2 regions of the Microbacterium sp. CFBP9034 genome follow, and region 1 is predicted to be linked to the other one. Evidence: predicted binding sites of a transcription regulator. Region 1 holds the regulator's gene; the other holds the start of a gene.
What was found. Region 1 encodes HspR, which represses chaperone genes until heat shock. Its sites were predicted from a motif close to AAGTTGAGTCNNNNNGACTCAACTT; they were not measured.
Positions count from the first base shown of each region.

Region 2: SOM19_RS05025 (Hsp20/alpha crystallin family protein) is a predicted target of HspR. The motif match lies at 3,237-3,261, and genes of this name have one in related genera.

Region 1 is NZ_JAXCWC010000001.1:405,368-411,212, forward strand. Features, by position in the region: gene SOM19_RS01785 (nucleotide exchange factor GrpE) at 1-119, shown strand, start outside; gene SOM19_RS01790 (DnaJ C-terminal domain-containing protein) at 134-1,138, shown strand; gene SOM19_RS01795 (heat shock protein transcriptional repressor HspR) at 1,323-1,805, shown strand; gene SOM19_RS01800 (ribokinase) at 1,862-2,773, shown strand; gene SOM19_RS01805 (DUF5979 domain-containing protein) at 2,822-5,845, opposite strand, start outside.
Region 2 is NZ_JAXCWC010000001.1:1,129,563-1,135,407, reverse strand. Features, by position in the region: gene SOM19_RS05045 (NADPH-dependent FMN reductase) at 1-364, opposite strand, end outside; gene SOM19_RS05040 (hypothetical protein) at 473-748, opposite strand; gene SOM19_RS05035 (hypothetical protein) at 855-1,430, opposite strand; gene SOM19_RS05030 (zinc-dependent alcohol dehydrogenase) at 1,460-2,605, opposite strand; gene SOM19_RS05025 (Hsp20/alpha crystallin family protein) at 2,781-3,209, opposite strand; gene SOM19_RS05020 (hypothetical protein) at 3,344-3,619, opposite strand; gene SOM19_RS05015 (SHOCT domain-containing protein) at 3,785-4,174, opposite strand; gene SOM19_RS05010 (ThuA domain-containing protein) at 4,340-4,999, shown strand; gene SOM19_RS05005 (RibD family protein) at 5,021-5,749, opposite strand; gene SOM19_RS05000 (glycosyltransferase family 4 protein) at 5,746-5,845, opposite strand, start outside.

The DNA.
Region 1 (5,845 bases):
AGGCTCCGACACCCGGCGTGGAGGCCCCGACGATCCTCGAGGTCGTCGAGATCGGCTACCGCCTCGGCTCGGTCGAGCTCCGCCCGGCGAAGGTCGTCGTCGCGGTCCCGGTCGAGTAGGCCGGAGGGCATCGATGGCCAGTCAGGACTGGTTCGACAAGGACTTCTACAAGATCCTCGGCGTCTCCAAGGACGTCGCCGACGCCGACTTGAAGAAGACCTATCGCAAGCTCGCGCGCACCTATCACCCCGACTCCAACCAGGGCGATGCCGCTGCGGAGGCGAAGTTCAAGGAGATCAGCGAGGCCTACTCGGTGCTCTCCGACCCGGAGCAGCGCAAGGAGTACGACCAGATCCGGGCGATGGGTTCTGGCGCCCGCTTCACGGCGGGCGGCCAGGGCGGCAACGGGGGCTTCGAAGACGTCTTCAGCATGTTCAACCAGGGCCGCGGCGGGAGCGGCGGCCGGTATCAGAGCGAGGACTTCGACGACATCTTCGCGATGTTCAACCAGCAGCAGGGCGGCGCGGGCTTCGGCACCGGCCGGTTCGGCCAGTCCACGGGCGGCTACCGCGGATACGGCGGACCCACGCGCGGCGCGGACGTCACCGCCCGCACCACGATCGACTTCGTCACCGCCACCAAGGGCGAGACGATCACGCTGCAGGGCGAGGACGGCCGTCCGTTCAAGGTGAAGATCCCCGCGGGCGTCTCGGACGGGCAGAAGATCCGCCTCCGGGGTCGTGGGCGCCCGTCGCCCGACGGCGGTGAGCCCGGCGACGTCGTGGTGCAGGTCGCGGTGCGGCCGCATCCCGTGTTCGCCCGCGACGGCCTCAACCTGCGCGTGACCATCCCGGTCACCTTCACCGAGGCGGCGCTGGGCGCGACCATCGAGGTCCCGACGCTGGGCGGCGACCCCGTCAAGCTGCGCGTCGCTCCGGGAACGCCCTCCGGTCGCGTGCTGCGTGTCAAGGGACGCGGCGTGCAGACCCAGAAGGGCACGGGCGACCTCCTCGCCGAGGTGCAGGTCGCGGTGCCGTCGCACCTCGACGACGCCGCCCGCGAAGCGCTCGAGCGGTACCACGAGCTCGAGCCCAAGGAGAATCCGCGGGCCGACCTGATGTCGAAGGCCCGCGGCTGAGAGGATCGGTCGTTGAGCGAGCGAGGAACGAGCGAGACGAAACGCGTCGAGCCGACGAGTGACGCCGGTTCCCGGCGTTTCGTCGGGTCCCCACGTCCCCTCCACGAATCGCTGGCGCGATTCGCGGAGCCTCCGGCCGCGTGGGCCCCGCGCTCGCTCAACGACCGAGCTGCGAGGTGAGGCAATGAGCGCGGACGAGATAGACGACGATGCGCCGATCTTCGCGATCGCCGTCGCCGCCCAATTGTCGGGGATGCACCCGCAGACCCTGCGGCAGTACGACCGCCTGGGGCTCGTGGTGCCGGACCGCACCCCGGGCGGATCCCGGCGGTACTCGATCCGCCACGTGGCGCAGCTGCGAGAAGTGGCCCGCATGTCGGCGGAGGGGATCGGCCTTCCGGCGATCGTCCGCATCCTCGAGCTCGAGGAGCGGGTGCGCGAGCTGCACGGCCGCGTGCGCGACCTCGAGGAGCGCGTGCGCACCGAGCTCGAGCGCCGTCCGGGAGCCCGCGTCTTCGCCGCCGGCGCCACAGGTTCCGTCGTCACCCTCCGCCACGGCACGCGGGTCCGACGGGCCACCGAGCTCGTCGTGTGGCGGCCCCGACCGCAGATCGACCGGAGTGCCCCGCCGACGGATGCCGAGGCGCCCGAATCCGAGCCCGCGTAGTCGGATCATCCTCGCGGTGCGCCGCTGAGCGCATCGGATCGAACGGGAGACCAGACATGGGACGCATCGTCGTGCTGGGGAGCGCCAACATGGATCTGGTGGTGAGGCAGCCGCGCCGCGCGCGGGCCGGCGAGACCATGTTCGGCACCGCGTTCGCCACAGGCCCCGGCGGCAAGGGGCTCAACCAGGCGGTCGCCGCGGCGCGTGCCGGGGCATCCGTCGCCTTCATCGGCGCCGTGGGAGCGGACGACTTCGGCGTCGCACTACGGTCGTTTCTCCAGGCCGAGGGCGTGGATGTCTCGCGCCTCCCGATCACCGACCACTCGACGGGTATCGCGCAGATCACGGTGACCGACGACGGCGAGAACTCCATCGTCGTCGTGCCGGGGGCCAACGATCGCTCGCTGCTCGACGCGGGCGACCGCGACGCGATCGCGGGCGCTTCGCACCTGGTCGTCCAGCTGGAGCGACCGGCCTCCCTGCTCGTCGAGGCGATGGCGTTCGCCCGATCGCACGCGGTCACGACGGTCCTCACTCCCGCGCCGGTCTCCGACGGCATCGATGCGCTCGTCGAACTGGCCGACATCCTGATCCCGAACGAGGGCGAGGCGGCGCAGCTGTCGGGCGAGATGGATGCCGAGGCCGCCGCCCGTGCGCTGAGCCTGATCGCGACGACGGTGGTCGTCACCCTCGGCGCCCGCGGCGCGATCGTGGCTCGCCACGGTGAGCTCGTCGCGCGGGTGGATGCGCACGACGTCGCACCCGTCGACACGACCGCGGCCGGCGACACCTTCACCGGAGTGCTCGTCGCACGCCTCGCGGACGGCATACCGCTCGAATCCGCGCTGCAGGCCGCGTCCGCCGCGGCCGCGATCTCGGTCACCCGTCGCGGTGCCGCCGAGTCCATGCCGTTCGCCGGCGAAATCGACGAGCGACTCGCTTCCGCGGCCACTCCGTCGCCGAACTGAGTCCCGTCTCGCTGCCGGGCGGGCCGGAGGGGCCGTGACGTCCCGACGTCAGGCGCCTTCCCGCCGTCGCACGAGCAGCGCCGCGCCGAGCATGATCAGCGCGATCGCACCGATCGGCACGACCGGCGCGATCGCACCGCCACCGGTCGCCGGCAGGTCGCCGCCGCCGCTGCTGTTGGCGATGTTGTTCAGCTCGAGCGAGATCGTGGTGTCGGCGGTCACGTTCGTCGGCACGAGGTAGCGTCCCGGTTCGTCGAGTGTCAGCGGGACGCCGCCGGAGGTCCAGACGGGCGTGCCCCAGACGACTCCGGGCACGACCGGGAGGGTCGGCTCGCTCACCTCGACGATCGAACCGACCGGGAAGTCGGCCGAGACCAGGACCTCGCCCGCCCGGAACTCCGCCCAGCCTTCGGCCCCGTCGTCGGTGGCATCGTTGTCGAGCCACCATTGTCCCCGGAACACCTCGTCGGCGGGCACTCGATCCGCGGCCGGACCCGACACCTCCTTGACGAACGAGATGCGCGTGTACTCGACCGCCGTGTTGGTGACCACGGCGAGCTTCACGCGGCGGTCCACGGTGATGACGATTCCGTCCGAGGGGTGCCAGACGGGCGTCGCCCACTGATAGCCCGGCGGCAGTGCGTCTGGGGGGAGTGGAAGCTCGGCGAACCGGATCGATGTTCCGATCGGGAACTGCACGACGTCGCCCTCCGCGTCGACCGGCGCGGCCGGGGTGCCGTCCGTGGGGACCTGGATGGTGCCGGCCTGCACGCCGCCGCCCGGGAGCGTCGCGATGTACGCCACGGTGAGCGAGTCGAACAGGAGTTCGTCCGGCTCGATCCCCACCAGTTCCTTCACCACCTGGAACGACCCGGTGATCTCATCCGCCGTGTTGGTCAAGGTCGACGAGACCGTGGCCGCGGCCTCATCGCCGATCGTCACCTCAGCGGGATCGAAGCTGGCGCCGGTCCAGACGAACCCCGAGACGGCGCCAGGAGGTTCCTCGTCGAATGCGATGATCGTGCCGTAGGGGAAGAGCAGGGCGTCACCGCCGGCGTCGACCGGAGACACGGCGGTGCCGTCCGCCGGCAGCCGGACCGTCCCGGTGCTCACGGCTCCGCTGGGGGTGGTCGCCGTCCAGTTGACGGTGAACTCCGTGTCGTCGGGCAAGTCCTCGGCCGTGATCCCCTCGAGCGCCTTGGACAGTTCGAAGGTTCCGGTCAGCACCTCGTTGCCGACCTCGATGAACACATCGGCGGTGCCGGCCAGAGGGATGTCGACGATCGCCTGATCGAGGTCCACGACACCCTCGAAGCCACCGGGGCGGAATTCCTCGGTCACGCCGTTCTGCGTGACGCGGAACACGGGGAGCTCCCAGTCCGCGGCATCCACCGCAGCGCCGTCGAATGTCGGAAGCAGCTCGGCGAGCCGCAGCGTGTCGGTGCCCGTTTCGAGATCGACGAGGGCGACCGGCGTCCCGACGGTGAGGTCTCGGGTCGTGCGGGTCTCTTCCCCGGGGACCACGGGATCGACGTTGTAGCTGATCGCGTACCCAAAGCGCGGATCCGCGCCCTCGCCGGACACCTGCTTGGTCACCGTGACGGTGCGCTCATCCGAGTCCTCGACGAGGACGTTCACCAACCCCACCGCGACTGTGGTGTCATCGGTGATGGTGAAGGTGCTGCCGGGCATCCAGACCGGGCTGCCCCACTGGAATCCGGGCGGTGCCGCGATGCCCGAGAGATCCTCCGTGAGTGAGATCTCGGTTCCGAGCGGGAAGGATCCTTCGGGACCGACCGGCGTGCCGTCGAAGTCGACGGCGAGCGTGCCCGTGCCGATCTCGGTGCCGTCGAGCGTGGCCGTCCAGGTCACCGGGACCGTGCCGGTGACCGCCGGTGCCGCGGGGTCGCCGGGATCGACTTCGACGACGCTCTTGGACACCGTGAACGTGCCGGTGATCTGCGTCGCGATGTTCGCGACCGTGACGTCTACCGTGGTGTCCGCGCCGATGATGATGCTCGGTGGCGTGATGACCGGCGTGCCCCAGGTGTAGCCCGGAACGCTCTCCGGCGCGACCTCCTGGAAGCTGACGACCGTTCCCACCGGGAAGCTGACACCCGCGTCGATCCAATCACCGCTCGCGGGCAGCTCGAGTGATCCGGTGACGGCCTCGGCGTCGGGGATGGCGGCGGAGTAGTTGAGGGTGAAGGTCGTACCGGCCGGCAGGTCGGCCGCCGTGATGCCCTCGAGGGCCTTGCGCGCCCGGAACGTGCCGGCCTCGCTGTTGTCGCACGAGAGCTGGCCGCTGAAGAGGAAGGTGTGGATCTCGCCGCCCTGCAGGATCACATTGCGCGCGAGCACCTGGCCGTCCAGCGGTGCCGCGTTCACGGTGAGGGTCGCCTCGGGGGCGTAGATGGACCCGTCGATGCGGCCCTGTGCCGCGTTCACCGTGACGGCGCCGGTCTCGGCCGACAAGTCCCACATGATGTACGGCGAGTAGGCGCCCTGTGGATCCATCCGTGCGGCAGAGACCGTTCCGAGCCCGGCCGGAACCCTGATGATGAGCGGATTGCCGGCACCGGGAGTCGGTCCGGTCGAGAGTTGGAGGAGCGAGGCATCGGCGATGTCGGCGTAGTCGACGACGTTCGGCTGATCGGGGCTCAGGGGCTCGAGCACGACCCGGTCTCCAGCGTCCTCCGCGACGCCGACCGGATAGCCCACGTCGTTGCCCGGGTCCGCCAGGTCGTCCAGGCACGACGCCGCGTCGGCGTAGTTCGCCTCCTGGTTCGCCTCGACATAGTCGGCCACGGCTGTCGGCCCGGTGTTGAACGTGTAGATGCTGCTGTTGCCGACCGCGGACGAAGGAGGTGTGGCATTCGCCGGATAGTCCTGGTGCGTCGCGTCGATGAGCGGCGTGAGATCCGGGATCAGGGGATCGCGGTTCATGCGGAGCCAGCTTCCGCGTTGGAACGGCTGGAACACCGACTCGCGCTGCACGAGCTTCAGGTCGCCCTGGAGCGTCGGATCGGAGGTGCCCGCGCTCGTGATCGCCAGGATGCCGGTGCTCGCGGG
Region 2 (5,845 bases), 720 kb from region 1:
CGACGGCCGTCCCGATGGAGCCGACCGACGCGCCGATCACCGCGGCCGGGATGTGGTCGAACGAGTTCTGCCCCCACGGCCGTGACGCCCAGTCGATCGCGTTCTTCAGTCCGCCGGGGATCGACCGGTTGTACTCGGGAGTGACGAACAGCACGGCATCCGCCCCGGCGATGGCGTCTTTGAGCGCCCGCGCCTCGGGCGGATACCGGTCGTCGTAGTCCTGGCTGTAGAGCGGGAGGTCCCGGATCGGGATCTCGCTGAACTCGAGGTCATCCGGCGCCAGCCGCATGAGCGCCTTGGCCAGGATCCGATTGATGGACGTCGAGGACAGACTCCCGACGAAGTACCCGACCTTGTACGACATGACTGCTCCTTCTGGTCGAACCGGAAGGCCGAGTCTGCGCCCACGTCCGCGATGCCGCATCCCCCTTGCGCACGACGGCGACGGGTGATGCGGCACCGGGCGTGCGGGTCAGATGAAGTCGTAGTCGTTGCGCGGCAGGTCGATCGTCGGCGGGTTGCGCTCCCAGTCGGCGAGCTGCTCGGCGTCGCGCTCGATGACCTCGAACCGGACGGCCACTCGCGGGGTGATGAGCACGCTCACCCTCGAGCGACCGACCGTGTCGAACTGCACGAACCCTGCTCCGTCGCGGGCCGCGGCGAGGATCTGATCCTGGAGCGATCCGACATCCTGGCCGGGCTCGAGGATGAACATCTGGCCGTCGACGCGTACGCGGTCGATCTTCATGTCACCTCATCACCGGCGACTTCGCCTGCTCCGCCTGAACCCGAGGGTACGCCCGCCCGAGGCCGGACGGGATGCGACCCAGGGGAACTTCCCGGTGCGACGAGGGTCAGTTCCGGGCTCGTGGGCGCACCGCCCACAGCACGATTCGCGTCGCGATGACCGCCGTGACCACCCAGGGACCGACGACCAGCAGCGGGTCGAGCCAGGAGTGCTTGAGGTCGACGCGCCCGCGTCCGATCCGGGAGGCCCAGGGCCGTCGCCCGCGCTCGCCCAGCACGCCGCTCTGCGTGATCGGGTCGTCGGGGCGCGCCGTGGCGAACGATCGCAGGTGCGCCGTGATGGCATCGACCCGGTCGCCGGCGACGAGGATGAGCCAGTGGGCCGTCTGTCCCTCGCTGTACCTCTCGTAGGCGAATCGGCGGATCGCGCCGGAGACGCCCTGCAGCGGCTGGGCGGTCCCGAAGACCGGGGTCAGGCGGAGGTGCTCCACCGACCGCTCGCGCGAGCCCGCCTCGACCTGCTGCTCGGGGACATCCCAATGGGCTCCGGTGACGATGCCGGGCTGTTCCCGGGGAAAGGCCGGTCGATCAGCCGGGTCGGCGTCGGCGCCCCAGCCCGGGATGCGGGCGCGCAGCGCGTCGGCGTCCGGCACGGGGCCGGGCTTGTCAGACGTGTAGGGCATGGATTCCTCCTCTGATCGTTCGGCGCCCGTCAGGCCGCCGGGGTCACGACCGTCTTGATGCAGTCATCGAGCTTCGACGAGAACATGTGGTATCCCTCGGCGATCTCGTCGAGAGGGATGCGGTGGGTGATGAGGTCGCTCGGCGTGATGAAGCCGTCCCGGATGTGCTGCCACAGACGCGGCCACTGACGCTTCACCGGGGCCTGATTCGTGCGGATGGTGACGCCCTTGTTGACGGCATCACCCCACTTGACGGCACTGAACAAGGGGCCGTACGCCCCCATGACGGACACCACTCCGCCTTTGCGGACGGCGTCGATCGCCCAGTTCAGCGCGACCGGAGAGCCGCCCTGCAGCTTGAGCTTGGCCGAGGTGATGTGCTGGATCACATGGCCGTCGGCTTCTGCGCCCACGGCATCGATGACGGCATCCGCTCCCAGACCGTCGGTCATGAGCTTCAGCTGCCGGACGATGTCGTCGACCTGGCCGAAGTCGACCGTCTCGGCGAAGGCGAAGGTCCGGGCCTTCTCGAGCCGATAGTCCAGGTAGTCCACGACGATCACGCGGCCGGCGCCCATGAGCCAGCACGATCGTGCCGCCGCCAGCCCGACCGGCCCGGCACCGAAGACCACCACGGTGTCGCCCGTGGAGATGTCGGCCAGCTGGGCGCCGAAGTAGCCGGTGGAGAATGCGTCGGTGAGCAGCAGCGCATTCTCGTCGGAGATCCCGTCGGGGATGACGGACGGTCCGACATCGGCGAACGGCACGCGCACGAGCTCCGCCTGTCCGCCGTCGTAGCCGCCCGCGGAGTGCGAGTACCCGTAGATGCCGCCCACCGCCGTGGCGTTGGCGTTGACGTTGTGGCAGTTGGAGAACAGCCCGCGCGAGCAGAAGAAGCACGAGCCGCAGAAGATGTTGAAGGGGACCATCACCCGGTCGCCGACCTTGACGTTCTCCACGGAGGAGCCCACCTCTTGGATGGTGCCGATGAACTCGTGGCCGAACGTGTGGCCGATCCTCGTGTCGGGCATCATCCCGTGGTACAGATGCAGGTCCGAGCCGCAGATCGCCGCCAGCTCCACCCGGACGATCGCGTCGTTCGGATGCTCGATCTTGGGATCGGGCTTCTCCTCGACGCGGATCTTGTACGGACCTCGGTAGACCATTGCCTTCATGTGGCACCTCCTTGGAGGCGCCAGCATCACCCCGACCGGCGCGAAGATCAGGGGGCTTGCGCGATCGCCACGGTCATGCATCGCCGACACCGCAGAGGACGTCTGCCCAGACGGGCCGCTCGACACGGCGAAGCGGGTGGTCGACGGCCGTCGACCACCCGCTCGCGTTCGCCGATCAGCTGGTGAGAGTCTTCTGGGACTCCACCGGCATGCTCTGCACCTCGATCTTCCGCGGCTTCGCGCGCTCGCTCACCGGCAGGATCACGCTCAGCACGCCGTTGTCGTAGTTCGCCGAGATGCCCGCAGTGTCGACGCCTTCGCCGATGCTGAACTGCCGCAGGTAGCTTCCTGCCGGCCGCTCCTGGGCGAGCCACTTCGCGCCCTGGACCGAGCCGGCGGTGCGCTGCGCGCGGATCGTGAGGAGCTGACCGTCCACGTCGATGTCCACCGACCCCGGGTCAACACCGGGCAGATCCGCGTTCAGCACGTAGCGGTCCGCCTCCCGGTACAGGTCGACGGGCATCACCCGGGGTCCCGGGCGCGTTCCCAGCAGTCCCGACGTGAGGCGGTCGAACTCCGCGAAAGGGTCAAAAGTCATTGCCATGATGATCGATCTCCTTCCTGGTTTGTGGAGTTGAGTCTCAGCGGCTCAACTACGCACAAATTAGCACTCTCCCCATGCGAGTGCCAGCCTCGGAAACTCAAAAAATCCTGAGGATCCGGCGGCAGAAGCACAGCTCAGATCAGGTCCTCGAAGCTCGCGAACTGGTCGATGCTCGGGGGGTGATCCTGCCAGAGCTCGATCTCCTGCGGATCGCGCTCCATGACCTCCAGCCGCACCCCCACGTGCGACGTGATCAGGACCGTGATGATCGCCCGGCCGACCGCGTGGAAGCGCACGAAGCCCGCTCCCGAGCGGGCCGCGTCGAGGATCTCGTCACGCAGGCCGTCGACATCCTGGCCGGGCTCCAGGACGAACTGCTGTCCGTCGACATGCAGCGTGTGAACCTTCATGTCACCCCGATCCCCCAGCCCTCTACCCCGGTGGCAGGACTGGGACCCGCATCTCCATTGTGACGCGATCTCAAAATTTCGCTAGATTACCTAGCGTTTTCTGACGCAAGACAGGGTGCCGCCGGGCCTGATCGCCCGGTGGCACCCCGTCTTCTCCCCGCGTCGTCAGGCGAGCGCTTTGGCCTTCAGGGCATCGAACTCGGCCTGCGTGACCGCGCCGGAGTCCAGCAGCGCCTTGGCCGATGCGATCTGCTCCGCCGCCGAACTGCCCGAAGGCCGGGCGACGGACTGAATGTATTCCGCCTGCGCCGCCTGCATCGCATGGGCCTGCTCGATCTGGCGCTTCTGCATGCCGCCGCCGCGCACGATGAGGTACACCAGGATGCCGAGCCACGGCACGATGATGACGAACAGCACCCACAGAGTCTTGGCGCCGCCTCCCAGATCGCTGCTGCGGAAGATGTCGCCGAAGATCCAGAAGAGGCACATGAACCAGGCGAAGAACAGGAAGAACTCGAAGAGGGCGAGGAGGAACGACCCGTTGTCGTTGAACATTCAGTTTCCTTTCCATCGGTGCGTGCGAGACGGCGTCGTCGCATCGCCGATGAGGCCGCAAGCGTAGCGCTGATGCCCCTGTCGGGGGAACGTCCTCGCTGGGTACGCTCGAACTGAGAGGTCGACCACCGGGACTCGCGGAGGTCGCTGACCGGGAGGATGCCGATGCGGGCACTGATCGCAAGCGGGTCGGATCGCTACGCCGATCCGTGGCATCCTTTCGCCCGCACGAGCGCGCTGGTCGCCGACGTCCTCGAGGAATCGGCCTTCGACGTGGCGATCGAGCATGATGTCGACCTCGCGATGGGCTCGCTCGCGGGCGTCGACCTGCTCGTGGTGAATGCGGGCGATCCGTGGCGCGCGCACGACCAGGAGGATCCTCCGCCGGCCGCGTCTATCGACGGCTTCGCGCACGCGCTGGAGCGGGGCATCGGAGTCCTCGCGCTCCACTGCGCGGTGTCGTCGCTTCGGGACTACCCGGAGTGGGCGCCCGCGATCGGCGCGATGTGGGTGCCGGGCCTGTCGTTCCACCCCGAGCACGGGCCGACGCAGGTCACCGGCATCCACCTCCCGGACGGCACGAGGATCGAGGACTTCACCGTCAGCGACGAACGCTACTGCAGGCTGCAACGGATCGGCCGCAGCACCGTGGTTGCGGAGCACGCCGGCACCGCCGTGGCCGAGCCCACGGCGTGGGTGCGCACCGTCGGGGCTTCCCGAGTCGCCGTCGACGTTCTCGGCCACGACGAGCGGTCATACGAGTCGGCGGGCCATCGACTGCTCATCCGGCAGCTGGCGCGCTGGGCAGTGGACTCCCCGAACTGACGGCGTGGGCGGGCGCCGCCGTCAGGATTCCGCGCGGAGCGGTATGGGCGACGTGGGCGGCCCCTCGGGATCGAACCGCTCCGACAGCGCGTAGCGCAGGAGCACGACGTCTCCGATCGGCTGCGCCTCGAACAGAGTGGCTCGCCGCGTGGCGGTCCAGGGGAAGCGGCCCGGCTCGACGAACCGCGGCGCCCGGGCCTCTCCGACGAAGAACGGTGCGACGACGAGCTGCAGCTCGTCGACGAGGTCGTGCACGAGGAACTGCGTGAGCACGTGCCCCCCGCCCTCGACCATCAGCCGGCCCACATTCCGACCGGCGAGATCATCGAGCACGGCCGCCATGCTCACCCGCTCGCCGAGACCGACGACGGTCGCGAGCCCGTCCAGTCGGCCGCGAATGCGACCTTCGCTCTCGCGAGGACAGTAGACGAGCTTGTCGACATCGCCGGTCTGGAAGAACGCGGATGCCGCGGGCAGGTCGCCGCTGGCCGTCACCGTGACTTTCGACGGCGACGAGCTGCGCCCTGCGGCCAGCCGCTCGCCCCGTCGATCCTCGCTCCGCACGAGCAGACGCGGGTCGTCGCGGCGAAGGGTGGATGCGCCCACCATGACGGCATCGCTGTCGGCGCGCAGCTGGTCGACCCGGTCGAAGTCGGCGGCGTTGGACATCGCGAGCCGCCGCGGCGACTCGCTGTCGAGATACCCGTCGATCGACATGGCGCAGCTGAGGGTGACGTACGGGCGGTTCACGGCACACCCGCCAGGGCATCGCTGACACGGCCGATCGTGTCGTTCCAGGTCGGGAGAGCCGCACCGGCCCGCCGCGCATCGGCAGTCAGTCGGGCG